3 regions of the Enterococcus mundtii genome follow, and region 1 is predicted to be linked to each of the others. Evidence: predicted binding sites of a transcription regulator. Region 1 holds the regulator's gene; each other region holds the start of a gene.
The links. Region 1 encodes CtsR, which represses protease genes until heat stress. Its sites were predicted from a motif close to TTGGTCAAAAAAGGTCAAANA; they were not measured.
Positions count from the first base shown of each region.

Region 2: a site for CtsR is predicted at 6,092-6,112, ahead of clpB (ATP-dependent chaperone ClpB). Genes of this name have one in related genera too.
Region 3: a site for CtsR is predicted at 1,139-1,159, ahead of EM4838_RS03890 (ATP-dependent Clp protease ATP-binding subunit). Genes of this name have one in related genera too.

Region 1 covers NZ_CP018061.1:3,033,120-3,043,639, reverse strand. The annotation lists gene EM4838_RS14130 (sensor histidine kinase) at 1-205, opposite strand, end outside; gene croR (response regulator transcription factor CroR) at 192-881, opposite strand; rRNA gene EM4838_RS14120 (16S ribosomal RNA) at 1,765-3,325, shown strand; tRNA gene EM4838_RS14115 (tRNA-Ala) at 3,403-3,475, shown strand; rRNA gene EM4838_RS14110 (23S ribosomal RNA) at 3,657-6,571, shown strand; rRNA gene rrf (5S ribosomal RNA) at 6,661-6,776, shown strand; tRNA gene EM4838_RS14100 (tRNA-Val) at 6,789-6,861, shown strand; tRNA gene EM4838_RS14095 (tRNA-Lys) at 6,865-6,937, shown strand; tRNA gene EM4838_RS14090 (tRNA-Leu) at 6,945-7,026, shown strand; tRNA gene EM4838_RS14085 (tRNA-Thr) at 7,053-7,125, shown strand; tRNA gene EM4838_RS14080 (tRNA-Gly) at 7,136-7,207, shown strand; tRNA gene EM4838_RS14075 (tRNA-Leu) at 7,225-7,310, shown strand; tRNA gene EM4838_RS14070 (tRNA-Arg) at 7,321-7,394, shown strand; tRNA gene EM4838_RS14065 (tRNA-Pro) at 7,412-7,485, shown strand; tRNA gene EM4838_RS14060 (tRNA-Arg) at 7,548-7,621, shown strand; gene EM4838_RS14055 (CtsR family transcriptional regulator) at 7,787-8,254, shown strand; gene EM4838_RS14050 (ATP-dependent Clp protease ATP-binding subunit) at 8,262-10,520, shown strand, end outside.
Region 2 covers NZ_CP018061.1:1,518,110-1,528,629, reverse strand. The annotation lists gene EM4838_RS07310 (GntR family transcriptional regulator, LSA1692 subfamily) at 371-1,099, shown strand; gene EM4838_RS07305 (Sapep family Mn(2+)-dependent dipeptidase) at 1,110-2,411, shown strand; gene EM4838_RS07300 (glycosylasparaginase) at 2,580-3,527, shown strand; gene EM4838_RS07295 (PTS sugar transporter subunit IIB) at 3,575-3,910, shown strand; gene celB (PTS cellobiose transporter subunit IIC) at 3,986-5,338, shown strand; gene EM4838_RS07285 (GrdB-related putative oxidoreductase) at 5,356-5,850, shown strand; gene clpB (ATP-dependent chaperone ClpB) at 6,231-8,840, shown strand; gene EM4838_RS07275 (BglG family transcription antiterminator) at 9,125-10,520, shown strand, end outside.
Region 3 covers NZ_CP018061.1:804,286-814,805, forward strand. The annotation lists gene EM4838_RS03890 (ATP-dependent Clp protease ATP-binding subunit) at 1-1,030, opposite strand, end outside; gene EM4838_RS03895 (phosphocarrier protein HPr) at 1,575-1,841, shown strand; gene ptsP (phosphoenolpyruvate--protein phosphotransferase) at 1,841-3,568, shown strand; gene EM4838_RS03905 (LTA glycolipid anchor biosynthesis glycosyltransferase, IagA/BgsA family) at 3,733-4,773, shown strand; gene EM4838_RS03910 (glycosyltransferase family 4 protein) at 4,797-6,020, shown strand; gene EM4838_RS03915 (NAD(P)-dependent oxidoreductase) at 6,108-6,995, shown strand; gene EM4838_RS03920 (YkuJ family protein) at 7,081-7,311, shown strand; gene EM4838_RS03925 (GIY-YIG nuclease family protein) at 7,342-8,298, opposite strand; gene fabT (fatty acid biosynthesis transcriptional regulator FabT) at 8,608-9,048, shown strand; gene EM4838_RS03935 (beta-ketoacyl-ACP synthase III) at 9,058-10,020, shown strand; gene EM4838_RS03940 (acyl carrier protein) at 10,075-10,299, shown strand; gene fabD (ACP S-malonyltransferase) at 10,409-10,520, shown strand, end outside.

The sequences.
Region 1 (10,520 bases):
GGGCAAAAATATTTTTAGAATCCCAAATAGCATTTGTCAAAGAAGGTGAACTACTGATGATCGAACTGATAATGACCAACATCGCTACATTCAATAGAAGCAGAAGGATGATCGTAATGATTCCTTCTGCTAATAATTCACTGATTTCTTTAGATGTCAGATTGATCCGGCGTCGTTTTTCGATCACTTTTTTATCTTGCATCAATTTTATAGCCCACTCCCCAAACGGTTTGAATGACTTTTTCTCCACCTGTTGCTTCTTCGATCTTGTCTCTTAAATGACTAACATGAACCATTACTGTTTTAGCAGAGACAATACTTTCTTGTTTCCAGACACGCTCAAAGATTTCATCTGCACTGAATACATGGTTAGGATGACTTGCAAGAAGATATAGAATACCAAATTCTAAGGCAGTCAGTTGGATTTCTTTTCCATCGATTGTTTTGACTTCATGTGAGTCTTTATTGATGATCAAGGCATTTACTTCTAGGACATCCGGTTGATCCGGCGTCACTTGCATTTTTGTGCGACGTAACAAAGATTTTACACGAGCCATTACCTCAAGAGGATTAAATGGTTTCGTCACATAATCATCTGCACCAGCAACTAACCCTTTGATTTTATCCATATCAGTCGTTTTCGCTGTTAACATAATGATAGGGATTTGTGATTCTTTTCTTAATTCTTTGACCACTTGCATGCCATCCATTTCAGGCATCATGATGTCTAGAATAAGTAATTCAATATCAGGGATTGTTCGTACTTTTGATAATGCTTCTTTTCCATCATAGGCTTTTACTGCTTCGTAGCCTTCATTGTGTACGTAGATACTAAGTAATTCAACAATTTCCTTGTCGTCATCTGCGATTAATATTTTCATAAATAGATCCTCCATCGATTAATGTGTTTACTCTTAATATTTTAGCAAAAAAAAAGATAAATAGATAAAAGCAGCGCTTTGTTAAGGAAAATTTTAGAAGAAGAGGGGGGAGAAGGGGGGAAATCTAAGATAAAAGAGGAGTCAAAAATAGAAAGTGATTTAAATCAAGGAGAAACATCATTTAAACGAAGTAATAAATTGAGAACACTTACACAATAATAGTAAGAAAAAAGAAATTTGATCAAACAAATGAAAAGATGAACATTATCATAGTGAAACTAGTTTAAATAGGAGAAAAAACACGTAAAAAACGAATGATTTTGTGCTTCCTGTTTTTAATGATCGACTCTCTTAAAAATGTTGATAAATCAGCCTTTTTTTAGTTGACTTTCAAAATTGATGTTGGTATATTATTATTTGTTCGAAAGAACGGAAAACAAACAAATCGATTCTTAAAATTAGTGATTGACATGTTTGTTGACACATGATAAGATAACGAAGTTGCTTTTGGGTGATTCACTGATTGAAGTTAGTTTCGCAAAGAAAAAGATAAAAAAAGTGATTGACAAATAACAAACAACAAGTTATTATAAGTGAGTTGCTAAAACGACCTCGTGAAAAAAGAGTTCGAAAAACTTTTAAAAAATAGTTGACAATCATTTGAGAGTTTGCTAAGATATAAAAGTTGCTACGGCAATCACAAACGATAAGTCGAGACAGTTGTGTTTCACTTATCACGTAGACCTTTGAAAACTGAACAAAGTAAGACAAACCAAATGTGTAGGGCGTCTTGATTCAATTCAAGACAACAAACATTTTTAACAAGCAAGCAATATGCTAGCAAACAATTGAGCTTAACAATCGAAAGATTGTTCTAACTTTTATTTATGAGAGTTTGATCCTGGCTCAGGACGAACGCTGGCGGCGTGCCTAATACATGCAAGTCGAACGCTTCTTTTCCCACCGGAGCTTGCTCCACCGGGAAAAGAGGAGTGGCGAACGGGTGAGTAACACGTGGGTAACCTGCCCATCAGAAGGGGATAACACTTGGAAACAGGTGCTAATACCGTATAACAATCGAAACCGCATGGTTTCGTTTTGAAAGGCGCTTTACGGTGCCGCTGATGGATGGACCCGCGGTGCATTAGCTAGTTGGTGAGGTAACGGCTCACCAAGGCCACGATGCATAGCCGACCTGAGAGGGTGATCGGCCACATTGGGACTGAGACACGGCCCAAACTCCTACGGGAGGCAGCAGTAGGGAATCTTCGGCAATGGACGAAAGTCTGACCGAGCAACGCCGCGTGAGTGAAGAAGGTTTTCGGATCGTAAAACTCTGTTGTTAGAGAAGAACAAGGGTGAGAGTAACTGTTCACCCCTTGACGGTATCTAACCAGAAAGCCACGGCTAACTACGTGCCAGCAGCCGCGGTAATACGTAGGTGGCAAGCGTTGTCCGGATTTATTGGGCGTAAAGCGAGCGCAGGCGGTTTCTTAAGTCTGATGTGAAAGCCCCCGGCTCAACCGGGGAGGGTCATTGGAAACTGGGAGACTTGAGTGCAGAAGAGGAGAGTGGAATTCCATGTGTAGCGGTGAAATGCGTAGATATATGGAGGAACACCAGTGGCGAAGGCGGCTCTCTGGTCTGTAACTGACGCTGAGGCTCGAAAGCGTGGGGAGCAAACAGGATTAGATACCCTGGTAGTCCACGCCGTAAACGATGAGTGCTAAGTGTTGGAGGGTTTCCGCCCTTCAGTGCTGCAGCTAACGCATTAAGCACTCCGCCTGGGGAGTACGACCGCAAGGTTGAAACTCAAAGGAATTGACGGGGGCCCGCACAAGCGGTGGAGCATGTGGTTTAATTCGAAGCAACGCGAAGAACCTTACCAGGTCTTGACATCCTTTGACCACTCTAGAGATAGAGCTTCCCCTTCGGGGGCAAAGTGACAGGTGGTGCATGGTTGTCGTCAGCTCGTGTCGTGAGATGTTGGGTTAAGTCCCGCAACGAGCGCAACCCTTATTGTTAGTTGCCATCATTTAGTTGGGCACTCTAGCAAGACTGCCGGTGACAAACCGGAGGAAGGTGGGGATGACGTCAAATCATCATGCCCCTTATGACCTGGGCTACACACGTGCTACAATGGGAAGTACAACGAGTCGCGAAGTCGCGAGGCTAAGCTAATCTCTTAAAGCTTCTCTCAGTTCGGATTGTAGGCTGCAACTCGCCTACATGAAGCCGGAATCGCTAGTAATCGCGGATCAGCACGCCGCGGTGAATACGTTCCCGGGCCTTGTACACACCGCCCGTCACACCACGAGAGTTTGTAACACCCGAAGTCGGTGAGGTAACCTTTTTGGAGCCAGCCGCCTAAGGTGGGATAGATGATTGGGGTGAAGTCGTAACAAGGTAGCCGTATCGGAAGGTGCGGCTGGATCACCTCCTTTCTAAGGAATATTACGGAGACTACACACGTTTGTCGATACTTTGTTCAGTTTTGAGAGGTCTACTCAAAATGTAACCCGGGGCCTTAGCTCAGCTGGGAGAGCGCCTGCTTTGCACGCAGGAGGTCAGCGGTTCGATCCCGCTAGGCTCCATTAACAACGTATGTTGTTATATACTTGTTCATTGAAAACTGGATATTGAAGTAAAAATGTAAGTAATACAAACCGAGAACACCGCGTTGAATGAGTTTTTTAATAAGTTCAATTGCTTATTTTTCTTGATTGGACTTCTATCGCTAGAAGAAAGATCAAAACCCAACCGCAAGGTTGATAAGGTTAAGTGAATAAGGGCGCACGGTGGATGCCTTGGCACTAGGAGCCGATGAAGGACGGGACTAACACCGATATGCTTTGGGGAGCTGTACGTAAGCTATGATCCAGAGATTTCCGAATGGGGGAACTCAGCATCTTTTATAGGATGTTACGTATACGTGAATACATAGCGTATACGAGGTAGACGCAGAGAACTGAAACATCTAAGTACCTGCAGGAAGAGAAAGAAAATTCGATTCCCTGAGTAGCGGCGAGCGAAACGGGAAAAGCCCAAACCAATGAGCTTGCTCATTGGGGTTGTAGGACTCCGATATGGTAGTTCTTTCAGATAGTCGAATGACTTGGAAAAGTCAGTCAAAGAGGGTGAAAGCCCCGTAGATGAAATTTGGAAGGCACCTAGGAGGATCCTGAGTACGGCGGAACACGAGGAATTCCGTCGGAATCCGGGAGGACCATCTCCCAAGGCTAAATACTCCCTAGTGACCGATAGTGAACCAGTACCGTGAGGGAAAGGTGAAAAGCACCCCGGAAGGGGAGTGAAATAGAACCTGAAACCGTGTGCCTACAACAAGTCAAAGCCCGTTAATGGGTGATGGCGTGCCTTTTGTAGAATGAACCGGCGAGTTACGATTGCATGCGAGGTTAAGTTGAAGAGACGGAGCCGCAGCGAAAGCGAGTCTGAATAGGGCGTTTGAGTATGTAGTCGTAGACCCGAAACCATGTGATCTACCCATGTCCAGGTTGAAGGTGCGGTAAAACGCACTGGAGGACCGAACCCACGTACGTTGAAAAGTGCGGGGATGAGGTGTGGGTAGCGGAGAAATTCCAAACGAACTTGGAGATAGCTGGTTCTCTCCGAAATAGCTTTAGGGCTAGCCTCGGAATTGAGAATGATGGAGGTAGAGCACTGTTTGGACTAGGGGCCCATCTCGGGTTACCGAATTCAGATAAACTCCGAATGCCATTCATTCATATCCGGGAGTCAGACTGTGAGTGATAAGATCCATAGTCGAAAGGGAAACAGCCCAGACCACCAGCTAAGGTCCCAAAATATATGTTAAGTGGAAAAGGATGTGGGGTTGCACAGACAACTAGGATGTTGGCTTAGAAGCAGCCACCATTTAAAGAGTGCGTAATAGCTCACTAGTCGAGTGACCCTGCGCCGAAAATGTACCGGGGCTAAACATATTACCGAAGCTGTGGAGTACACCTTTAGGTGTATTGGTAGGAGAGCGTTCTAAGGGCGTTGAAGGTAGATCGTGAGGACTGCTGGAGCGCTTAGAAGTGAGAATGCCGGTATGAGTAGCGAAAGACAGGTGAGAATCCTGTCCACCGAATGACTAAGGTTTCCTGGGGAAGGCTCGTCCGCCCAGGGTTAGTCGGGACCTAAGCCGAGGCCGACAGGCGTAGGCGATGGACAACAGGTTGATATTCCTGTACTCGTTGTTTTTGTTTGAGCAATGGAGGGACGCAGGAGGCTAAGGAATGCAGACGATCGGAAATGTCTGTCCAAGCAGTAAGTCTTGATAGGAGTCAAATGCTTCTAACTTTAAGGACAAGCTGTGATGGGGAGGGAAATAATAGTACCGAAGTTCCTGACGTCACACTGCCGAGAAAAGCTTCTAGTGAGAAAACAACGACCCGTACCGCAAACCGACACAGGTAGTCGAGGAGAGAATCCTAAGGTGAGCGAGAGAACTCTCGTTAAGGAACTCGGCAAAATGACCCCGTAACTTCGGGAGAAGGGGTGCTGATCGTCAGATCAGCCGCAGTGAATAGGCCCAAGCGACTGTTTATCAAAAACACAGGTCTCTGCAAAATCGTAAGATGAAGTATAGGGGCTGACGCCTGCCCGGTGCTGGAAGGTTAAGAGGAGTGCTTAGCGTAAGCGAAGGTACGAATTGAAGCCCCAGTAAACGGCGGCCGTAACTATAACGGTCCTAAGGTAGCGAAATTCCTTGTCGGGTAAGTTCCGACCCGCACGAAAGGCGTAACGATTTGGGCACTGTCTCAACGAGAGACTCGGTGAAATTTTAGTACCTGTGAAGATGCAGGTTACCCGCGACAGGACGGAAAGACCCCATGGAGCTTTACTGTAGTTTGATATTGAGTGTCTGTACCGCATGTACAGGATAGGTAGGAGCCGTAGAAATCGGAACGCTAGTTTCGATGGAGGCGCTGGTGGGATACTACCCCTGCGTTATGGCCACTCTAACCCGCACCACTTATCGTGGTGGGAGACAGTGTCAGATGGGCAGTTTGACTGGGGCGGTCGCCTCCTAAAGAGTAACGGAGGCGCCCAAAGGTTCCCTCAGAATGGTTGGAAATCATTCGAAGAGTGTAAAGGCAGAAGGGAGCTTGACTGCGAGACCTACAAGTCGAGCAGGGACGAAAGTCGGGCTTAGTGATCCGGTGGTTCCGCATGGAAGGGCCATCGCTCAACGGATAAAAGCTACCCTGGGGATAACAGGCTTATCTCCCCCAAGAGTCCACATCGACGGGGAGGTTTGGCACCTCGATGTCGGCTCGTCGCATCCTGGGGCTGTAGTCGGTCCCAAGGGTTGGGCTGTTCGCCCATTAAAGCGGCACGCGAGCTGGGTTCAGAACGTCGTGAGACAGTTCGGTCCCTATCCGTCGCGGGCGTTGGAAATTTGAGAGGAGCTGTCCTTAGTACGAGAGGACCGGGATGGACTTACCGCTGGTGTACCAGTTGTTCTGCCAAGGGCATTGCTGGGTAGCTATGTAGGGAAGGGATAAACGCTGAAAGCATCTAAGTGTGAAGCCCACCTCAAGATGAGATTTCCCATTTCTTTAAGAAAGTAAGATCCCTGAGAGATGATCAGGTAGATAGGTCAGGAGTGGAAGTACAGTGATGTATGGAGCGGACTGATACTAATCGATCGAGGACTTAACCAAAATAAAATGAAAAACTCGGAGAGTTTCTTACTGATACTTCAAATCCAGTTTTGAGTGAACAAGATTTACTCAATATAGATAACACCAAGTGTGGTGGCGATGGCGAGAAGGATACACCTGTAACCATGCCGAACACAGAAGTTAAGCTTCTTAGCGCCGATTGTAGTGAGGGGTTGCCCCTTGTGAGAGTAGGACGCCGCCACGCTTTGTTATCTTTGGAGGTTTAGCTCAGCTGGGAGAGCATCTGCCTTACAAGCAGAGGGTCAGCGGTTCGATCCCGTTAACCTCCATATGAGCCGTTAGCTCAGTTGGTAGAGCATCTGACTTTTAATCAGAGGGTCACAGGTTCGAGCCCTGTACGGCTCATATTTTTGCGGGTGTGGCGGAATTGGCAGACGCACTAGATTTAGGATCTAGCGCCTTACGGCGTGGGGGTTCAAGTCCCTTCACCCGCATCATATGATTTATTCTATTTTTTTACGCCGGCTTAGCTCAGTTGGTAGAGCATCTGATTTGTAATCAGAGGGTCGAGGGTTCAAGTCCTTTAGCCGGCATCGTAAATACGCGGAAATAGCTCAGTGGTAGAGCACCACCTTGCCAAGGTGGGGGTCGCGGGTTCGAACCCCGTTTTCCGCTTTGCCAATGTACTACGCGCCGGGGTGGCGGAACTGGCAGACGCACAGGACTTAAAATCCTGCGGTGAGTGATCACCGTACCGGTTCGATTCCGGTCCTCGGCATTACAAATATGCGCCCATAGCTCAATTGGATAGAGTGTTTGACTACGGATCAAAAGGTTAGGGGTTCGACTCCTCTTGGGCGCGTAGTCTTTTTATTTTTTCGGGAAGTAGCTCAGCTTGGTAGAGCACTTGGTTTGGGACCAAGGGGTCGCAGGTTCGAATCCTGTCTTCCCGATTTTTTTATTTGTTGCAAAGTCATACGTTCTATTGTATGATTATTTTTAATTAATTGAATATGCGCCCATAGCTCAATTGGATAGAGTGTTTGACTACGGATCAAAAGGTTAGGGGTTCGACTCCTCTTGGGCGCGTTGGAAAAACTGGGACTTCATTGAATTCCTAGTTTTTTTTATTTACATAAATAAATGGTCTTTTATCGTTATTCTTCGAATCAAATATCTAACAAGCGTTCTCCTTTCATTCTACCTATAAATTCGCTATAATTAAGGTCAATATTAGTCAAAGGAATGAGTGGGATGGCACAACAAAATACTTCGGATCTAATTGAATCATATATAAAAAAGATCCTGGAAAAAAACGAGATGATCGAGCTTCGAAGGATTGAATTGGCAGATCTATTTAACTGCGTTCCTTCACAAATCAATTATGTGATCAATACACGATTTACGATTCAACGCGGCTATCTGGTTGAGAGTAAACGTGGTGGTGGTGGGTATATCCGCATTGCAAAAGTGAGAATGTCGGATAAAAAACAAATGCTTGAACGAATCAACTTGCTATTTGGCGAAACGATTAATGAAAAAAATGCCTACGCCATTATTCAGAAACTATATGAAGACCAAATCATTACCAAAAAAGAAGGAAACTTGATGTTGAGTGCGATTGCTAAAAATACGTTGAACATCAATGAGACAGAAGATTATACACGTGCTCGAATTCTACGAGCCTTTTTAGAACGATTAAGCTATGAAGATGGGGAGTGAAATTTAAATGGCAGAAATATTTACAGAAAGAGCACAACGTGTGTTAGAAATTGCCCAAGAAGAAGCAAAACGCTTCAAACATCAAGCGGTAAGTTCAGAACATATATTATTGGCTTTAGTGATCGAACCCAACGGGATTGCTGGGAAAGTATTACGAGATATGAAATTGAATGAAAAAGATATTTATGAAGAAATCGAGCATTTAGTCGGTTATGGTACAGTGAAAACTTATGCAAAAGGTGTATTTCTCCCTTATTCTCCTCGAATGAAACAAATTTTTGCTTTGGCAAATAGTGAAGTGAATAAAATGGGTACACAAAAGGTAGGAACTGAGCATATTTTACTTAGTCTATTAAAAGATGAGAGTATCATGGCTACTCGTATCATGATCAACTTGGGGATTAGTTTGAGCAAAGTTCGTCAGTCATTGAAGCGTACGATGGGTACGGAAAGTAGTACCGGTGGTATTCGCCGTCGCAATCCACAAGAAAAGCGAGCAATGACACAAGGTACTCCTACGTTAGATTCTTTAGCTAGAGACTTAACTAAGTTAGCAAAAGAAAACAGGTTAGATCCAGTCGTAGGTCGTTCAAGAGAAGTCAAACGGTTGATCCAGATACTTAGTCGCCGAACAAAAAACAATCCTGTTTTAGTTGGAGAACCCGGTGTCGGTAAAACTGCGATTGCAGAAGGATTGGCTCAAAAAATCATTTTAGGTGAAGTACCTGAAGAAATGAAAGCAAAACGTTTGATGATGTTAGACATGGGGGCGTTAGTCGCTGGGACGAAGTATCGGGGAGAATTTGAAGATCGAATGAAAAAAGTCATTGATGAAATTTATCATGATGGTCAAGTTATTCTCTTTATTGATGAATTACACACATTGATTGGTGCTGGTGGTGCAGAAGGTGCCATCGATGCATCGAATATTTTGAAACCAGCGTTAGCACGTGGAGAATTACAAACGATTGGCGCGACAACATTAGACGAATACCAAAAATACATTGAAAAAGACTCGGCATTGGAACGACGCTTTGCACGTATCCAAGTAGATGAGCCGACAGCAGATGAAGCGGAAGAAATCTTACGTGGTTTACGTTCACGCTATGAGGAACATCATCATGTGGAGATCACCGATGAAGCAGTACGAGCGGCAGTCAATCTTTCTGTTCGATATATCACTTCCAGACAGTTACCAGATAAAGCGATCGACTTGATTGATGAATCAGCAGCGAAAGTTCGATTGGAACAAGCGGACGATTTGTCAGAAACGACGATACTGAAACAAGAGATCGATCAAGTGAATAAAGAAAAAGAACAGGCGATTCAAAAACAAGATTTTGAAACAGCTGCGCATTTACGTAGACAAGAAAAAAGCTTAATGAAAAAACTAGAAAAACGTTTAGCGATTGAAGCAAAACATCAAAATGGCTTTGCGGATCGGGTGACTGAAGAAGATGTAGCTACTGTTGTTTCGGAGTGGACAGGTGTACCATTGCAACAGTTAGAAAAGAAAGAAAGTCAACGATTACTGGAACTAGAAGCACTACTTCACGAACGTGTTGTAGGACAAGATGAAGCGGTCAAAGCTGTTTCTCGTGCGATCAGACGGGCGCGTAGTGGCTTAAAAGATCCAAATCGCCCGATTGGTTCCTTCATGTTTTTAGGTCCAACAGGAGTCGGAAAAACAGAACTTGCGAAAGCATTGTCAGAAGTGATGTTTGGTGAAGAGGACGCATTGATTCGTGTCGACATGTCTGAATTCATGGAGAAGTATAGTACGAGTCGTTTGATCGGTTCGCCTCCAGGCTATGTGGGTTATGATGAAGGTGGACAATTGACAGAAAAAATTCGTCAAAAACCTTACTCAGTTATCTTGCTAGATGAAGTGGAAAAAGCTCATCCAGATGTCTTCAATTTATTATTACAAGTGTTAGATGATGGTCATTTAACAGATGCTAAAGGAAGAAAAGTAGACTTTAGAAATACGATCATGATCATGACTTCTAATATTGGCGCTACTCAAATCCGTGAGGAAAAAAATGTTGGATTCAACGTCCAAGATATTACTAAAGATCATCAAGCGATGCAAAAACGGATACTTGAAGAGCTGAAGAAAGCTTTCCGCCCTGAATTCTTGAACCGTATCGATGAGACAGTCGTTTTCCATTCATTAACAAAAGATGAAGTCCATGCGATTGTTCAAATCATGAGTCAATCGATCGTCAAACGATTGAAAGAACAAGATATCTTAGTGAAAATCACA
Region 2 (10,520 bases), 1.5 Mb from region 1:
TCGTTTGTTAAAAAATATCTGTTCAACAATTGTTTTCACGCAGAATAGGCTAGACGTTGCTATCTCTCAAACAAAACAGTCCCTCGAAATGTATGGAAGAAACAATCAACACCGGTAGGGTAAAATTAAAATCCCACGATTAGTTGCTGAAAGTCTATACTTAATGGTATATACTATATATAAAATCAATCGAAAACTTAGCTTTCGACAAGAAAGATTTTCTTGATTTTACTCATCCTACAAGCAGGATAAAAAACGATAGAAGTTGCTCTTTCATTTTGGACAGTTCAACTTTTAGACGTTTGACTTTTGATGTCAGAATGAATCGACTGTTTGATGAATGATATGTAGTTAGAAAGTAGGTAATAAAGTGAAAAAACAAGCGGTTTTCCAAGATATAGCTGAAAAAATTGCACAACGAGTCAATGATGGAACTTACGTGACCAGTCAAAAGTTGCCTTCAGATTATGATTTAGCGGAAGAATTTCAATGCAGTCGACTGACAGTACGCAAAGCAATTGATCTTTTGATCAGTCAAAATATTTTAGTGAAAGAAAGAGGAAAAGGAACTTATGTCATGAAGCAACCGAAGATCCAAAGCGGTTCCGGTGGCTTACAAAGTTTTACTGAAACTGCCAAGGCTCAAGGAAAAAAGACACGGACAGAAGTATTGCAAGTTGAGATCGTAAAAGAAGTACCGTTGAAGATTCGCCAGATGTTCGCTGACTATGGAAATGAAGCAATGGTATATCTGTCTCGTTTACGTTACTTTGATGATGAACCAATGACAGTAGAAAACCTCTATATACTAAAACGTTATTTGCAAAATGAAAGTGGTGAACTTCCTCAAGCTCAGCTGGCATCTTCATTATATGAAATAATTGAAGAGAACATTGAGATTGGCTACGCGCATCAAGAAGTCGAAGCAGTCATAAGTCCCCCAGATATTGCCAAGTTATTGCATGTATCAGAAGATGATCCAATGCTTCTCGTCCATTCGATGACTTATTCCCCTTCTGCTAAACCGATATTGTTCGACACGTCTTTTTATCGTGCAGATCAATATACGTTTAAAAATACATTGATACGTCAAAAATAAGAGGTGAAAAATGGATCAAATCAACACAGCAATCGAAGAGAATTGGCTAGATTTTCTGGATTTACTCAAACAAGTCATGCAAGTTCCTAGTGTTAAGTCAGTACCTGGACCAGGAGCTCCCTTTGGTAAAGAAGCACGCTCGGTTCTTTCTTTGGTCATGGACAAAAGTGCCGGGTATGGGTTCCAAACAAAAGTAATCGATGATGCGATCGGCTATGCCCAGTGGGGGAATGATGGAAGTGATTATATCTGGGTCCTGGGACATCTTGACGTGGTTCCTGCTGGTCAAGGATGGGAGTTTCCGCCGTTTGATCTCAGTGAGAAAAAGGGTCGTTTTTATGGTCGAGGAATATTAGACAACAAAGGGCCTATCATGTGTTGTCTGTATGGCATGAAACTATTAAAAGACCTAGGACACCAGCCAAAAAAGAATCTTCGGATCATCTTTGGAACGGATGAAGAAAGTGGCATGTCAGATATTTCTCATTACTTAGCCGAGGAAAGCCCTCCGTTATTCGGGTTCACGCCCGATTGTAAATATCCTGTGGTCTATGGCGAACGTGGGATCGTAAATGTGGTACTCCACTTTACTTTACCCGAAGAGGAACATCAACAAATCAGTCGATTCGAAGGGGGCCAGTTCCGTGATCATGTTCCAGACCAACTGCACGTGAGAATTGCCAAAAAAGAAATAAGTGCCAGTGGTAAACGAGCACCAAGTAACGCGCCTGAGTTAGGAGAAAATGCTATCACGATCTTGGTGTCAAAACTAGCTGAAGAACGAATGATCACGCCAATTGCACAGGGTTATTTTCGCTGGATTTGTCAAAGCTTTCATCAAAAACATTTTGGAGAAGGGATCGATTTAGCGTTTGAAGACGAAGATTCAGGCAAGTTGATTTTGACACCTGTTGTGCTACAAAAGTCTCCAGAAGGCTTGCTATTAGAAATTGCCTTACGTTACCCGGTGACCGTATCAGAAAAACAAGTCGTGTCACGTTTGAAAAACCAATTGCCTCTAGGTGTTGATTTAGAAGTGGTTCGTAGTATTCCTGGATTTTGTCGGACAGAAGAGCAAAAAAAAATCGATACACTGTCAATGATCTATCATCAAGTCACCGGTAATGATCCTAAACCAGTGACAACAACAGGCGCCACGTATGCGCGTAAAATGCCGAATATCTTAGCATTTGGTCCTTCATTTCCAGGGCAAAAAGGGATTGCGCATACGGCGAACGAATACATGGATTCCGCAGATTTGCGAACAAATTTAGAAATCTACATGCGCAGCCTCCAAGCATTAACAGAATAAAACATTCAGATAGAACGAACAATTGAAAAATAAATTTCACGTAAAACGAGTTTCTAATAAAACGATGAGTTTTAAAAAGAAACTCGTTTTTTAGTATAGACATAATAGTATATACCATATAGAATATACTTGAAAGCGCTACAAATGTTAGGTGATGGAGGGAAAGAAATGTGGGGAATGATTGCAACTTGGCGCATGGCACATGAAGGTGTCTTGGCGGCTAAACAACAATTAGAAGCACAGTTTTCATGTAAAGATGCTGTGGAAACGGCGATCAAAGTGGTAGAAGATTATCCATTTTATAAATCCGTTGGTTATGGTGGGTTACCAAATGAAAAAGGAATCGTAGAAATGGATGCTGCTTTTATGGATGGAGAAACATTTAAGATTGGTGCAGTTGCAGGGATTACTGATGTAGCCAATCCGATTTCTGTTGCTCGGCAATTAAGTGATGAAAAATTCAATAGTTTTCGAGTAGGACAGGGAGCAACAGAATATGCAATGCTATCTGGTTTTGAACGAAAAAATATGTTAACAGCACGTGCAAAAAAAATCTGGGAACAACGAGTAAAAGAAATCGCTACGTTGAATTTAGATCCTTACGATGGCCATGATACGGTCGGGGTTGTCGCGCTCGATACGCAACAACAGATGGCAGTAGGAACATCCAGTTCCGGTTTGTTTATGAAAAAACATGGACGTGTAGGAGATTCGCCATTATCTGGTTCGGGATTTTATGTGGATAGTACGATTGGCGGTGCGACAGCTACAGGCTTAGGGGAGGATCTTATGAAGGGCTGCCTCTCTTATGAAATCGTTCGATTGATGGGGAATGGATTTACGCCACAAGCGGCTTGTGATCGAGCCGTTTATGGATTTGATGAGCGATTGCGCAAACGTTATGGCAAAGCGGGGGCGTTCTCGTTAGTAGCATTAGATAAATATGGCGAATGGGGGGTAGCTACGAACGTTGAATTTACATTTAGTGTCGCAACGATGGCTCAAGAACCAGCAATTTTTATGGCCAATCCTGGTCCAGATCAGACGACAGTGATCACACCAATCACACAAGCATGGCTTGATGCCTATGAAGCACGTATCAAAGCACCAATTTAACAGCGAATCGGATAAACGGTTAACAAGAATAAAATGGAGGAATAAATATGACAACTAAAAAAATTTATTTGTTTTGTGAAGCAGGAATGTCAACAAGTATTATGGTCAATAAAATGATGGAGGTCGTCAAAAAACACAAAATGCCATTAGAAATTGCCGCTTTTCCTGCGATCCATGCGGAAGAAAAAGTCGCACAAGAAAAACCTGTGGCTATTTTATTAGGGCCTCAAGTCCGTCATTTAGCGAGTAAAATGAAAGAAACGTTTGACCCAATGGGGATACCTGTTGGCACGATTGCTCCAGAAACATATGGCATGATGGACGGGGAAAAAGCGTTGAAAGATGTCTTGGGCTTGATCAAAAAATCAAAAGCGCCAAAGTAGCTTAATAAAATGGGATTTCAATCGAAAAATTGTGTCCTCAAACAAAAATAAAGCAGCTGGATGGGAGGAAGAAACATGCAAAAATTTTTGGATTGGTTAGAACGTGTGTTAACACCAATGGCGAAAACAATCGGTGAAAATAAGTATTTGATTGCGATTCGTGATGGTTTTTTGCTATCAACACCCTTACTGATTGTAGGATCGCTCTTTTTAGTTTTGACTAATTTTCCAATTCCAAATTGGAATGAAACGATGAGCCATTTTCTCGGAGATAACTGGGCAACGATGTTGAATATGCCTGCCACGGCAAGTTTTGATATTATGACGATTTTAGCGGTTGGGGGTATTGGATATAGTCTGGCAAAACAATTTAAAGTAGATGCCATGCAAGCGGCAATTATTTCATTGGTCGCTTTTTTTATAGTGACCCCTTTTACAACCCTATTTACACCAGAAGGCTCCACTGAAGTCTATGAAGTAGGAAGCTTGCCATTACGTTGGATGGGTTCTAGCGGCCTGTTCTTAGGGATGGTCGTGGCTTTGGTTGCTACCCGATTGTTTGTCGCTTTATTACGTAAAGGTTGGACGATCAAAATGCCTGAAGGTGTGCCACCAACCGTCGTACAATCCTTTGAAGCGTTGATCCCAAGTTTTGTGATTGTTACTCTTTTTATGATTGTCAATTGGTTAGCAAATCTAACCTCATATGGTAATTTACAAGAAATACTATTTAAGTTCCTACAAACTCCTTTACTTAGCTTAGGAAATACTCTAGGCGCGATGATCATAGCCTACTTATTCTTGCATTTTTTTTGGTTTTTCGGTATCAACGGTTCGAGTGTAGTTGGGGCAGTATTCAATCCGATTTTACGAGCACTATCCGTTGAAAATTTAGATGCCTTCAAAAATGGCGCAGATATACCAAATATCATCACAGGTCAATTTCAAGATATGTTTGCTACTTTTGGTGGTGGAGGATCTACGCTTTCATTGATTTTAGTCATGATACTAGTATGCAAAAGCCAACGAGTAAAAAAACTGTCGCAATTGTCACTAGTACCAGGGATTTTTGGAATCAATGAACCGATTATTTTTGGATTACCGATTGTCTTAAATCCAGTCTTACTTATTCCATTTGCACTTGTACCCACGATCAATATTATCATTTCCTATTTTTGTATGGAGGTAGGTTTAGTTAATTATACGAATGGTATTCAACTACCATGGACAACGCCACCGATCATTTCTGGTTTTTTAGTTAGTGGTTGGCAGGCATCTGTTTTGCAAGCATTACTGATCCTATTAGGAATGGCTATTTATTATCCTTTTATTAAAGTGCTAGATAATCAGTATTTAAAAGAAGAAGCAGAGGCGGTACAGGAAGAAGAAGAAATCGATTTTGATGAATTCGATTTTGATGATTTATAGGAAAAGAGGCCATAGGAATGAAAAAAATAGTCTTGATTCTCAATCATTTGACTGCAGGCTTGGGCAGTGATGAAAATGCCCAGCTACCTCCTGGGGGCAAAAAAACATCTCTTGGACCAGGGCGTACCTTAAATCCACTTTTTCAAGAACACGATACAGAAATCATTGCTACATTGTATTGTGGTGATCAGTATTATCTTGATCACCAAGAAGAGGTAAACAAAAAATTTATAGGTTTTGCTAAAAAAATGGGTGCAGATGCTGTTCTTTGTGGTCCCGCGATGCATTATGCTAATTTTGGCATGATGGCGGCCCAATTAGCCTTGGTTTTCAGTGAACAAGGAATCCCAAGTGTAGCTGCGATGTCTGAAGAAAATCCTGCCTTTGTACGCTATGCTAAAAAGATCAATATAATAAAAATGCCTAAAAAAGGCGGAATTGGTTTAAATGATTCATATAAAAATATCAGCTACTTTATTTCAGCGCTCACTCATCAAAATCAATCCTCATGACTTGATTTTGATGAATCAACTAGTTTGTGCTAAGCAATCATCAGAAATAAATACCTCTAGGTCGGAATATAACCAGCCTCTAGAATGAAGGGTAACAACCACGGAATCGTTCTGTAAATGACTGTGGTTGTTGCCCTAATTTTATAGAGGTTTCTTTTTTTTGCCGTTTATTTGGTATAGAGTGACAGACAACATTTACTGTCACTTTTGTCTCAAATTTTTTTGATAATCCTGAGTATAATCTTTGACCAAAGCTGACCAAATGAGTATAATAATCATGTAAAGGTTAAAGAAAACGAGACTTTAGACGGATGTTATAGACGCTAGAGAAAGATATAGTTGACTTTGACCAAACAACTTCTACTACAGGAGGGAAATATATGAATAGTGAAAAAATGACAACTACGCTCCAAGAAGCGATTGCAGAAGCACAACAAGTAGCGATGACAAGAAAACATCAAGAAATAGACATCGTTCATTTATGGAAGATCTTTTTACAGCCAAATCATTTTGGCCGTAATCTATATACAGATGCAGGCATTGATGCAGATGCCTTTGAACAAGAGATTGATCGAGTGTTAGATGAATATCCAACAGTCTCAGGCAGCAATGTCCAATATGGACAAAATCTTAGTCAAAATCTTTTTCATTTATTGAACGAAGCGGATCAATTGAGAGAAAGTTTTGGCGATGAATTCTTATCCACTGAGATCGTGCTATTAGCTTTAATGAAATTAAAAAATTATCCACTGACGGTTTATTTGACCAAACAGGGACTGAATGAAAAAGAATTGCGTAAAAATATCGAAGACATGAGGGGAGGAGAGCGTGTGACCTCTAAAAATCAAGAAGAACAATATAAAGCGTTAGAAAAATATGGTGTCGATCTCGTCCAACAAGTCCGTAGTGGCAAAATGGACCCGATCATTGGCCGAGATGAAGAAATTCGTGATGTGATTCGGATCTTGTCACGTAAAACTAAAAACAACCCTGTGTTGATCGGGGAACCTGGTGTGGGTAAAACAGCGATCGTTGAAGGATTAGCGCAACGAATCGTCCGTAAAGATGTACCAGAAAACTTAAAAGATAAAACCATTTTTTCTTTAGATATGGGTGCCTTGATTGCCGGAGCAAAATTCCGTGGAGAGTTTGAAGAACGCTTAAAAGCAGTCTTGAAAGAAGTGAAGAAAAGCGATGGGCGGATCATCTTGTTCATCGATGAGATCCACAACATCGTCGGTGCAGGAAAAACGGAAGGTAGTATGGATGCCGGTAACTTGCTTAAACCGATGTTAGCTCGTGGTGAACTACATTTGATCGGTGCGACTACTTTAGATGAATACCGCCAATACATGGAAAAAGACAAGGCGTTAGAGCGACGTTTCCAAAAAGTATTAGTGAAGGAACCAACTGTTGAAGATACGATCAGTATTCTGCGGGGGTTGAAAGAACGTTTTGAGATTCACCATAGCGTCAATATTCACGATAATGCTCTGGTTGCGGCAGCTACATTATCCGATCGCTATATCACAGATCGCTTTTTACCTGATAAAGCCATTGATTTGATCGATGAAGCAAGTGCGACGATTCGAGTAGAAATGAATTCCATGCCAACGGAATTAGATCAAGTGACTCGTCGTTTGATGCAGTTGGAAATCGAAGAAGCAGCCTTGAAGAAAGAATCTGATGATGCAAGTAAAAAACGTTTGAAGAACTTACAAGAAGAACTAGCCGATCTTCGAGAAGAAGCCAATGCGATGAAGATGCAGTGGGAAACTGAAAAAGAAGAAGTAAATACCGTATCTTCTAAACGTGCAGAAATCGATAAGGCAAAACATGAATTAGAAGACGCAGAAAACAATTATGATCTTGAGCGTGCCGCTGTTTTACGTCATGGTACGATTCCACAATTAGAGAAAGAATTAGCAGAACTAGAAGCCAAAACAAAAGACAGTGACATCAAGATGGTACAAGAATCTGTCACTGAAAATGAGATTGCTCAAGTTGTAGGTCGTTTAACAGGGATTCCAGTAACGAAACTCGTGGAAGGTGAACGAGAAAAACTAATCAAGTTGAATGAAACACTTCATAAACGTGTCATTGGGCAAGATGAAGCGGTAGACGCAGTGAGTGATGCGGTCATTCGTTCTCGTGCAGGATTACAAGATCCAAACCGACCATTAGGTTCATTCTTATTCTTAGGACCAACTGGTGTCGGTAAAACAGAACTGGCAAAAGCTTTAGCAGAAAACTTGTTTGATTCTGAAGAGCATATGGTGCGGATCGACATGAGTGAATATATGGAAAAACATGCGGTTTCTCGTTTAGTTGGTGCACCTCCTGGTTACATTGGCTACGAAGAAGGTGGACAGCTAACAGAGGCTGTGCGACGAAATCCATATACGATCGTTTTGCTCGATGAAATTGAAAAGGCACATCCAGATGTCTTCAATATTTTATTACAAGTATTAGACGATGGTCGTTTGACGGATTCCAAAGGTCGTCTTGTTGACTTTAAAAACACGGTGATGATCATGACAAGCAATATCGGTTCTCAATTATTGTTAGAAGGTGTCACCGCGGAAGGTACAATTCCAGAAGAAGTCGAAGAACAAGTGAGAACGATCCTTCGTGGTCATTTCAAACCAGAATTTTTGAATCGTATTGATGACACGATTCTATTTACACCATTAAGCCTAAACAATGTCAAAGGGATCGTTGACAAGATGGTTTCTCATTTGGCACATCGTTTAGAAAATCAAGAAATCATCTTGGAAATCAGTGACGAAGCAAAAACATGGATTGCAGAAAATGCGTATGAGCCTGCATATGGGGCACGCCCATTGAAACGATTCATTACAAAAGAAGTTGAAACGCCGTTGGCTAAAGAAATCGTAGCTGGCAAGATCATGCCAAAATCGAAAGTAACGATCACTTTGTTTGATCACCACTTGGCATTCGCAACTGAAAACTTACCCGAAGACGAATAATAAGAAGCGCTTGTATCACCATTATACATGACAGAAGCGGAAATCATTACCTGTCAAAGTAGTGGACTATTACTGATAGTCTGCACTTTGACAGGTATTTTTTTTCGTCTATACTTTAATAAACAATTAGTTGGTTCATTGAAGAAACAGAAACTAAAAAATGAATGGCGTAGTCAAGTTAGCGACTAAACCTATGATTTACTGTATTCAAAACGGTAAAAGTAAGTGTTTTCATAAAACGGCAGACAAGCTAAGATAGAAAATGTAGATGAGGTGATAGTGTGATGATCAAGGAACGGGAAAAAGCAATCATTCAATATATTTTGATGAACGAACATACGACGGTCACAAAAATAGCAAAACACATGAATTTATCGAATAAAACAGTTTCACAATCACTAAAATTGATCGATGAGCTATTTAGCGGAACAACCATCGAACTAATTAGAAAACCACGAGTCGGTGTCTCGATCAACGGTGATCCAAACGAAATATTAAATCAGATCGATACAACGAACATGGTAACAGTTCCAGCTTCTAAAAAAGAACGTATTCAATTCCTCTGTTTTGAACTCTTGAAAAAAAAGACCTATTTCACTCGCCAAGAACTACAAGATACACTATTTATAAGCAAATCGACATTAGAAGGTGATATGATCCAAGTCCATGAGATTTTCCGCCATTTCAACGTTAGCATCGATCGACTGCCTGGTAAAGGTTCATTTCTAAACTTATCAGAGCAAGAAAAAAGACGCTTAGCCTTTGATCTGATTTACTATTTTTGGGGTAGTAATTGGAAAATCACCAAAAAGAACCAACTATATCTACACTCGATCCAAGGTATTCCTCCTTTTGTCAATGATTTCATCGACATGAAGAATATCACATTAGTTGATACAATGTTGCAGGAATATCTAAAAGATGCACAAATAAGGTTGAATGATACGACCTATCATTCATTATTGCTCCATCTGTTGATCATGATTGATCGCGTAAGAGAGGATAACTATTTAGAAAGTGAAGGAGTATTTGGAAAAGTCAGAGAAAATAAACCATTTGATTTATTCATTCTAAAACTAGAAAAAACTTTCTCATTGACATTACCTTCTTCTGAAGTCCGTTATATTCTCTTACACTTAGAAGGTGATACGTTGCTTGAACAAACGAAGCAAATGCAAGAAGTAACAGATGAACGCATTCGACAATTGATTCACGAAAATGTAACCCTTTACAATGAAAGTATCATTTTAGGATTAGTTACACACATCAAAGAAGCAGTCTTGCGTATCAAAAAAGGACTGTTGATCCATAATCCTTTTTTACAAGATGTGAAGAAAAACTTTCCTGTGGCGTTTACAGAAGCGATCCAATTAGCTAATGCCTTGAGCCAAGATTTTGTGATCAACGTCCCAGAAGATGAAGTCGCTTTTCTTGCTGTCCATATCCAAGCAATGAAAGAGCAAAAAGAAGAAAAATATCAGAAGAAAGTCAGTGTATTACTTGTTTGTAGCAGTGGCAAAGGCACATCACAACTCTTGGCTGCCCGACTTCGTAGAAATTATGAGAAGATCGAAATTTCTAGGATACTTTCAATCCAAGAGTTGATGCAGACATCGATCAATGAAGATCTGGTGATATCGACTGTCAACTTGAACCTAGAGACGATACCAACGATCAATG
Region 3 (10,520 bases), 1.1 Mb from region 1:
TTTTCTTAGATCCTGTTTCATCCAGTAAATCAATGGCTTTATCCGGTAAAAAGCGATCTTGGATATAACGATTGGACAATCTAGCCGCAGCTTCGATCGCAGCATCTGTATATTTGACGTGATGGTAGTCTTCATAGCGCTTTTGCAATCCTTGTAAAATACTGATTGTTTCATCTACAGAAGGTTCATCGACACGAACAGGTTGCATCCGGCGCTCTAACGCAGCATCTTTTTCAATGATTCGGTATTCATTCAATGTTGTTGCCCCAACCATTTGTAATTCGCCACGAGCTAACGCGGGTTTTAATATATTTCCGGCATCCATGTTACCATCACCAGCTGAACCAGCCCCAACGATTTCATGAACTTCATCTATAAATAAAATGACATTTTCTGCTTGTCTGATTTCTTCAATCAGTTTTTGCATCCGTTCTTCAAATTGTCCTCTGATTCCTGTGCCTTGGACAAGTGAAACAACATCTAAACGAATTACTTCTTTATCTAGTAATTTTTGTGGAACATCGCCATCAACGATTTTTTGAGCGAGTCCTTCAACCACAGCCGTTTTACCGACACCTGGTTCCCCGATCAATACAGGGTTGTTCTTTGTACGGCGATTCAAGATTTCGATCACGCGCTTGATTTCATCATCTCGACCGATGACTGGATCGATTTCACCTTGGCGCGCTTCTTCTGTGATATTGATACCGTATTCGCCTAAAAGACCATCTGAAGCGGGTCCTTGTGGTGGTTGTCCACCATTGAAGTTGTTGTTCCCACCAAATTGAGTAGGGGGAGTTTGTTCATAATTTCCTTGTTGTTGCATTTGACGAGACATCGAACGAAACAGATCGTCCAAACTCCCAAAGCCAAATGGATCATTTTGGGCCATACTTGTTAGACCTCCATTTTGCTGATTTTTGATTTTTTGGTAACAGCTCTGACAATAGTCAAGTTGTGTACGTTGGCCATTGACAGTCGCATACAAGTGAATCGTTGCTTCATTTTTTCCACAGTTTTGACAAAGCATAAAACATTCACGTCCTTTCAAACATTGGTCATTAAGTCTATTTTACATCGCGCCTATCTTTGGGTAAAAGAATAACACTCGATTAACAAACCTTATAAAAGTCATGCCTTGTTGACCATTACTGACCATTTAATTTTATTATACTAATTTTTTGAATAGACGCAAGCAATTGATTCTTTTGTTCAGGCAATGTGACAAAACATTTGGGTACGAGTCTCAAGTTGTCGTCGAATCTGTAGGGGAATATAGCTAAAATCTCATGAATGGTTCAACCACTCGACAATCACTGAGGGGCGAGACGGTTTATTAGATATAAAAAAACATGGAATTTATTAAAACAGGAATAATCGTAACTACACATGAAACAGTTCTACAGAATAGTTTACTGGATTTTCTCTCAATTTAAATGAAAACTGTTGTATCTAAGGAAAAAAAATGGTAATCTTTACAGATGAAAGGGTTCATCTGATTAGTTCTATCATGGATTGCTAAAAAAGAAAACCCTCACATAAAAACAACACTCACTTAAAGGAGACCGATTAATATGGAAAAGAAAGAATTTCACGTAGTAGCAGAAACTGGGATCCACGCACGTCCAGCTACACTATTAGTACAAACAGCAAGCAAATTTAACTCTGATGTAAACTTAGAGTATAAAGGTAAATCAGTAAACTTAAAATCTATCATGGGCGTTATGTCTTTAGGTGTAGGTCAAGGTTCTGACGTTACTATCACTGCTGAAGGTGCTGACGAAGCTGACGCTATGGCAGCTATCGTTGAAACAATGAAGAAAGAAGGCTTATCTGAATAATGGTTGAAATGCTAAAAGGGATCGCCGCTAGTGACGGAGTAGCCGTTGCAAAAGCTTACCTGCTAGTTCAACCGGATTTATCATTCAGTAAGACGACAGTTGAGGATACTTCAGCTGAAGAAGCTCGCTTAGATGATGCTTTAGCAAAATCAACTGAAGAATTACAACAAATTCGTGAAAAAGCAGCGCAAAGCTTAGGTGAAGCAGAAGCGCAAGTATTTGACGCACATTTAATGGTTCTTTCAGATCCTGAAATGATAGGTCAAATCAAACAAAACATCAAAGATAACAGTGTAAATGCTGAATCAGCTCTTAAAGAAGTAACGGATATGTATATCGGTATGTTCGAAGCAATGGAAGATAATGCTTACATGCAAGAACGTGCAGCAGATATTCGTGACGTTGCAAAACGTATTTTAGCACATCTTCTAGGTGTGACTTTACCAAACCCTTCAATGATCAATGAAGAAGTTGTTGTCGTGGCGCATGATTTGACGCCAAGTGACACTGCTCAATTAGATCGTAACTTCGTAAAAGCTTTTGTAACAGATATCGGTGGACGTACATCGCATTCTGCAATCATGGCTCGTTCTCTTGAAATTCCAGCAATCGTTGGAACAAAAGAAATCACTGCGAAGGTAAAAGAAGGCGTAATGTTAGCTGTTAATGGGATCGAAGGCGATGTAGTCATTGAGCCAACAGCAGAACAAAAAGCCGAATTTGAAAAAATCGGTGCAGATTATGCTGCACAAAAAGCAGAATGGGAAAAACTGAAACATGCTGAGACAGTGACTGCCGATGGCAAACACTTTGAATTAGCAGCCAACATTGGTACACCTAAAGATTTAGTTGGTGTACACAACAATGGTGGTGAAGCAGTTGGACTTTATCGTACTGAATTCCTTTATATGGATTCACCAGACTTTCCTACTGAAGAAGACCAATACGTTGCTTACAAAGCAGTATTGGAAGGAATGGAAGGAAAACCTGTCGTTGTTCGTACAATGGATATCGGTGGAGATAAAGAATTACCATACTTGCAATTGCCGCATGAAATGAATCCTTTCTTAGGATACCGTGCATTACGTATCAGCTTGTCAGAACAAGGGGACGATATGTTCCGTACGCAAATGCGTGCGTTATTACGTGCCTCTGTACATGGAAACTTGCGTATCATGTTCCCAATGGTTGCTACACTAAAAGAATTCCGTGGTGCAAAAGCAATCTTTGAAGAAGAAAAACAAAAATTAGTAAATGAAGGCATTGAAGTCTCTGATTCGATCCAAGTAGGGATCATGATCGAGATTCCAGCTGCAGCCGTTATTGCGGATAAATTTGCTAAAGAAGTAGACTTCTTCTCAGTAGGAACAAACGACTTGATCCAATACACAATGGCAGCTGACCGTATGAACGAACGTGTTTCATACTTGTACCAACCATACAACCCATCAATTCTACGTTTGATCAAAAACGTCATTGATGCAGCACATGCTGAAGGTAAATGGGCTGGTATGTGTGGAGAAATGGCCGGCGATCAAATGGCTGTTCCTTTACTAGTAGGTATGGGATTAGATGAGTTCTCAATGAGTGCAACATCGATCTTAAAAACACGTAGCTTGATGAAACGTTTAGATACAAGCAAAATGGCGGAACTAGCGGATCGTGCCCTAAATGAGTGCGATACAATGGAAGAAGTCGTAGAACTTGTCAATGAATATCTAGCTTGATTTTCAGAACAGGCACAGTATTTTGCTGTGCCTGTTTTTTTGTCTTCTTGCAATAATAAATAAAATTCCGTTCCAACTTACAAGTTTGTTGGGAAAAAATCGGACTTAAGGTTGAGTGACAGCTTTCACGCTGTGTTATAATATAAGAGTGAGGGGGAACGTAGATGAAGGTATTATTATATTTTGAAAGTGAGAAGATACTTTCTAAGTCCGGCATTGGTCGTGCACTTGATCACCAAAAGCGTGCGCTTAAAGATGTAGGGATCTCCTATACTTTAGATAGTAAAGAAGACTATGATATTTTGCACATCAATACATATGGTATCAATAGTCACAACATGGTCAACAAAGCGCGTAGAAACGGTAAAAAAATTATTTATCATGCGCATTCAACGGAGGAGGATTTTCGTAATTCCTTTATCGGTTCGAATCAATTAGCACCATTTGTAAAAAAATATTTAGTCGGGTTGTATGAAAAGGCAGATTACTTGATTACACCAACTCCATATTCAAAAAAATTGTTACAAAGTTATGGCATCGATTTACCTATTCAATCGATTTCCAATGGGATCGATTTGGAAAAATACCAACCAGACCCTGTCAAAGAACAAAAATTCAGGGAGTACTTCAATCTTTCACCTGATCAAAAAGTGATTATTTGTGTAGGACTGTTCTTTGAAAGAAAAGGAATCATTGATTTTGTTGAAATAGCCAAACAATTACCAGAATATACATTCATCTGGTTTGGTCATGTGCCGATGTACTCGATCCCAAGTAATATCCGAAAAATCGTGAAAGAAGATCATCCCGATAATGTCATTTTTCCAGGCTATATTCGAGGAGAAATCATCGAAGGAGCTTACTCAGGAGCAGATCTGTTCTTTTTCCCTTCTTATGAAGAAACGGAAGGTATTGTGGTACTGGAAGCTTTAGCAAGTAAACAAAATGTGTTAGTACGTGATATTCCAGTCTATGATGGCTGGCTAGAAGACCAAAAAAATTGTTATATGGGGCGAAACAATGAAGAGTTTTCAAAACTCATTCAAAAAATCATTCAACATGAAGTACCTAGTTTAGTTGAATCTGGCTATCAAACGGCTGAAGAACGAAGTATCAAAAGAATTGGTCAACAACTTCAATCCGTTTATCAACAAGTGCTAAAGGCATCCGATTCTTCAGATGAACAAATGCAAGAATCAAAATAAAGGTAGTTTGGAGGCGAAAAAAGATGAAAATCGGCTTTTTTACCGATACCTATTTTCCACAGGTAAGTGGTGTAGCTACATCGATCAAGACATTAAAAGAAGAACTCGAAAAAATGGGACATGACGTATATATATTTACGACAACAGATCCCAATGCAGACAAGTTAGAAAAAGATGTGATTCGTATGCCAAGTGTTCCTTTTGTATCATTCAAAGAACGTCGAGTAGTGGTACGAGGAATGTGGTACGCCTATTTAGTGGCAAAAGAATTAGAGTTAGATCTTATCCATACTCACACTGAGTTTGGAGCGGGGGTTCTTGGCAAGATGGTCGCAAAAAAATTAAAAATCCCATCGATTCATACGTATCACACGATGTATGAAGATTACCTGCATTATATTGCAAAAGGGAAAGTGATTCGACAATCCCATGTCAAATACTTATCTCGTCTATTTGTGAACCATACGACAGGTGTGGTTTGCCCAAGTGAGCGTGTGATCGAGACATTGCGAAGCTATGGAGTGACAGCGCCATTACGAGTGATACCAACAGGGATCGATATCGAAAAATTTAAACGTCCAGAAATCACACAAGAACAAATCAATGAATTACGTACCTCATTAGGAGTAAAAGAAAACGGCTTGATGATTTTATCTTTAAGTCGAATCTCTTATGAAAAAAATATCCAAGCGTTGATCCAAGGGTTTCCAGAAGTCATCAAACACTATCCAGATGCACGACTAATCATAGTCGGAAATGGGCCTTATGTTGAGCAACTAAAAGAACTGATCACGTCGCTGGATTTAGCTGATGTGGTTCAATTTACTGGAGAAGTCGATAACAATGACGTCGCATTCTATTATCGGGCGGCTGATTATTTTGTGTGTGCTTCGACATCGGAAACACAAGGATTGACGTATACAGAAGCAATGGCAGCTGGTACACCATGTGTAGTTGAAGGAAATGATTATTTGAATCGTTTATTTGATCATGCTTCCCTTGGCCGAACATTTGAACGAGATGAAGACTTTGCACCTGCACTTATTGATTATATTGAAAGCAAAGTTGAAAAAAATCCAGAAGTGTTTGAAAAGAAACTTTACGAGATCTCTGCTACTCATTTTGGTCAATCAATGATCGAATTTTATGAAGATATGCTTGTGTATTACAAAGAAGAGATGCGTAAAAAAGAAGAAGAAGCATCCATTGAGCGGATTAAAATTAAATTAAATTCTTTCAAAAAATAAAAAAACAGTGAATAATCCTAAAAAAATCCTTGTTTCTAGCGTATACTAGCATAGAAACAAGGATTTTATCGTTTAGGAGGGCAAAAGATGAAAATTGGTTTTATCGGCACAGGAGTTATGGGAAGCGCGATTGTTCGTCATTTACAAAAAGCTGGCCATGAACTGACTGTTTATAATCGTACGAAAACAAAAGCTGCGCCACTTATGGAAGAAGGGGCAGTATGGGCAGATAGTCCACAAGAAGTAGCTGAGATGAGCCAAGTCATCTTTACAATGGTTGGCTATCCTCAAGATGTGGAAGAAATCTATTATGGTAAGAAAGGCATTTTCCAAGCAGGCGTTAAGGGGAAAACAGTCATAGATTTGACGACAAGTACGCCAACACTTGCTGAAAAAATTGCAACAAGCGCACAAGAGCTTGGAGCAGAAGCCTTGGATGCCCCTGTCTCAGGAGGCGATCTAGGTGCAAAAAATGGCACCTTAACGATCATGGTGGGTGGAAAAGAGAATGTCTACGAGCAAGTATTACCACTATTTCGTGAGTTTGGAACAACATTTACGTTACATGGTTCAGCTGGAAAAGGACAACACACAAAAATGGCAAACCAGATCATGATTGCCGGAACAATGACTGGCATGACAGAGATGCTCGTTTATGCACAGAAAGCTGACTTAGACTTAGAAAAAGTGATTGCGACGCTTTCAGGCGGTAGTGCGGCAAATTGGTCATTGAGTAATTATGCACCTCGTATTTTACAAGAGAATTATACACCAGGATTTTTTGTCAAACATTTTATCAAAGATTTGAAGATTGCTTTAGCCGAAGCAGAAAAAGTAGGGTTGGACTTACCAGCGACCAAAGAAGCCCGAAAGCTATATGAACAGTTAGCAGAAAAGGGTTTCGAGAACGATGGAACGCAAGCATTGATCAAGCTTTGGTGGGAAGATGGTAGACAGCCGAAAAAAAAATCCTAAAAAACTAGTTTTTTTGGAGAAAATCAATGCAAGTCGACGATGCTTTTGATACAATATAACAGAACTAAGAAAAGGAGGACCTCCGATGGCACATTCACAATTAGTCGCAATCATTAAACGACTGGAGGCTATGGTCGAATCAGCAGACAATGAGCTGCAAGTTCGTCGCTTTGAAAAAGAGGGCGTAGAAAAATGCACCGTAACTTATGATAAAGCGACAGAAACATTTGAACTAACTGAAACAGACACACATCAACAATACGAATTCGACAATATCGATATCGTTGCGATGGAGATCTATGATTTGATTCAATAAGATTTCGAGCTAGCTAAAAGAGCCTGGGATTCAACCAATCGGTTGGATTCCAGACTCTTTTTTTGTTTCCTGTTCGTCTTTTGTCAGTTTACGTTGGTAGCTGATCAAGATTTGAACAGGATCGATTTCTTCTTGAGACAGTTGTCGCTTGAGTGACAACCTATTGTCTTTTTCATAATAGAAATGAGGTGCTTGTCCAGGGGCTGTGATCGTTGTGTCAGCCACTTGACCGTACGAAACCAAGAAATGCTTGATCTTGGTCTCATCGCTAGCTAACGGCATGCTCAATGTGATTCTCGGTGTTCGTAAAAATTTTTTTTGTTCTTGTATCCGACCAGTAAAGTACGTGATCAATTCGATATCCCGTTGTAGAATAGCTGCCTTCTCAAAATTAAGCTGTTCAATAAAATGCAATTGTCGTTTTTTTAAATAGCCTAACAATTTTTTGTTTCTTCCTTGCAATAGACCTTGGATCTCTTTCTTTTTTTGTTCAAAGCTCAGTGCCTTCATTTCAGGAAGTTGGACTTGTAACGCCAAATGACTGATTTCAGAAAGCCAAGGCATTTGATAGTTTTCTTCGATGATTCGAAGGATACTAGGCATTTTTTTATAAAGGCGAAAAGGTCCGTAAGTTCTTGCGGTAGGAATATTCGTGAGAAAAAGACCATCGGATTGAATATGTAAATAGTTATAGTTGTCAAAATAATTCATCCGACGATTGTAGATAGGGCGATAGTGTTGGATCAATTGACACTCTAATAATAAGGCATCTAGTTCAGTATCAACGACAACGATCTCAAAATCTGCAATCGAACGAACCAAGCGCAAGACTTTTTTCGAGTGTTGTTTATTTTGATGAAAGTACGTACTTACGCGATTTTTTAAATTTTTAGCTTTACCCACATAAATGATTTTTCCATCGCTATTTTTCATCAAGTAAACACCAGGTAATAAAGGTAGGTTTTTTACTTTCTCTTTTAAGTGCATAAGCGCTCCCCTAATTGAATTTGAACTAAAAAGATTATAACAGATTTAAAAAAATGAACAATAAAAGGGATTATATTTTATAAATAAATTAGAGAGATACTTTGATAATCAAAATATTTTTTTGTTCTTTTATTTTAATTTTTAGAGGTTAAAAGGTTGATATTAAAGCATTTTGTCATAAGTTTAAAATTAAAAAAAATTAATAATGCAAAAAAATCTAGTTAAAAGGTTGCATTTTGAAAAAAGTTAAGATATAGTTTGAACATCAAAAGATTTGATAATCAAACTAATTTTAGTGGATGGTGGAACATGGAACCTGATTTTAATACAGTAAATGATTATCTCGTTAGTGTCTTCAATGATATTTTGACGATCGAAGAATCCGAATTAAAAAAGTCACAATTCAAAGATCTGTCGATTACAGAGATGCATACGATCGAGGCAATCGGTATGTACAAGAAAAAGACAACTTCAGAAGTAGCCAAAGAACTGTCGATTACTGTTGGGACCTTGACCACTGCTATCAACAAGTTAGTTAGGAAAGGCTACGTTGAGCGTATCCGTAGTGAAGACGACCGACGAGTGGTGAAGCTGGGGTTGACCAAAAAAGGTAAGTTACTTTACCGCGTGCATCAGCATTTCCATCGTGAAATGGTCAAAAACATTATGGATGGTATGGCTACCGACGAACAACAAGCTTTGCTGTCTGCATTGAAAAACTTGCATGATTTCTTGCGAGATTACAAGTGAGGAAGTTTAATGGAACAATTTGGAACGATCACAGCAACGGCAAGTTTCTTACCGGAAAAAATCATCACAAACGATGATCTCTCAAAAATGATGGACACTTCGGATGAATGGATTTCAACCCGTACAGGAATCAAAGAGAGACATTGTGTGACCGAGCAGGAGACTTCCGATTTGTGTTACCTCGTTGCCGAAAAATTACTAAAGAAAAAAACACTCGATCCAAAGGAACTCGATTTTATTATCGTTGCTACGATGTCGCCTGATTATACATCGCCTTCTGTAGCAACTTTAGTTCAAGGAAGGATCGGCGCAACCAAAGCAATCGCATTTGATATCAGCGCCGCATGTTCAGGGTTTGTTTATGCTTTGAGTGTTGCAGAGAAACTGATTCGCTGTGGCTCAATGAAAGGTTTAGTAATTGGTGGCGAAACATTATCTAAACTGATCGATTGGACGGATCGTTCAACCGCTGTCTTGTTTGGTGATGGTGCTGGTGGGGTTTTGTTAGAAGCTGGCTCAAATCAAAAATTAGTGAGAGAATCGCTAGCGGCAGATGGTTCGCGTGCGCAATCCCTTACTTCTGGCTATCTACCAAATCGATCGCCTTTATACACGAAAGATTCAGAAGGTTCTTACTATTTAAAAATGGTTGGACGGGATATTTTTGACTTTGCTGTAAGAGACGTTGCGATGAACATCAAGGAACTCATTCAAGACACACCTGTTGATTATCTGCTTTTGCATCAGGCAAACTTACGAATTATCGAAAAGATTGCTCGCAAAGTAAAAATTCCCCAGGAGCAATTTCTAACGAACATGGATAAATATGGCAATACTTCCGCAGCAAGCATCCCGATTCTTTTAGATGAAGCGATAGAAAGCGGAAAAATTACCTTAGGTCAACAACAAAAAGTGGTATTTACAGGTTATGGTGGAGGATTGACATGGGGAAGTATCCTCATGGAACTATAAACTGATAAAAATAAAAAATATAAAATAAAGAAACAATATCGGAGGAATTATAATATGGTATTCGAAAAAATTCAAGAAATCATTGCGGAAGAATTAGGGAAAGACGCAGAAGAAATCAAATTAACGACAAACATCCAAGAAGACCTTGAAGCAGATAGCTTGGATTTATTCCAAATCATCAACGAAATCGAAGATGAATTTGATGTGAAAATCGAAACAGAAGACGGCATCAAAACAGTTCAAGATTTAGTCACTTATGTTGAAAAACAAACTGCATAATCATCAAGATTAGGTTGGGGGCTGGGACATTTTCCGAAAAAGGAATGTCTTAGCCTTTTTTTAAATGAAACAAAAAGCTATCTATCCTGAATATAAATTGGAGACTATGATGAAAACAGCATTTTTATTTAGCGGACAAGGTGCACAATACCAAGGAATGGGTCAAGACCTCTACCATGAACCCATTGTGAAACAGACTTTTGATGAAGCTAGTCAGATCT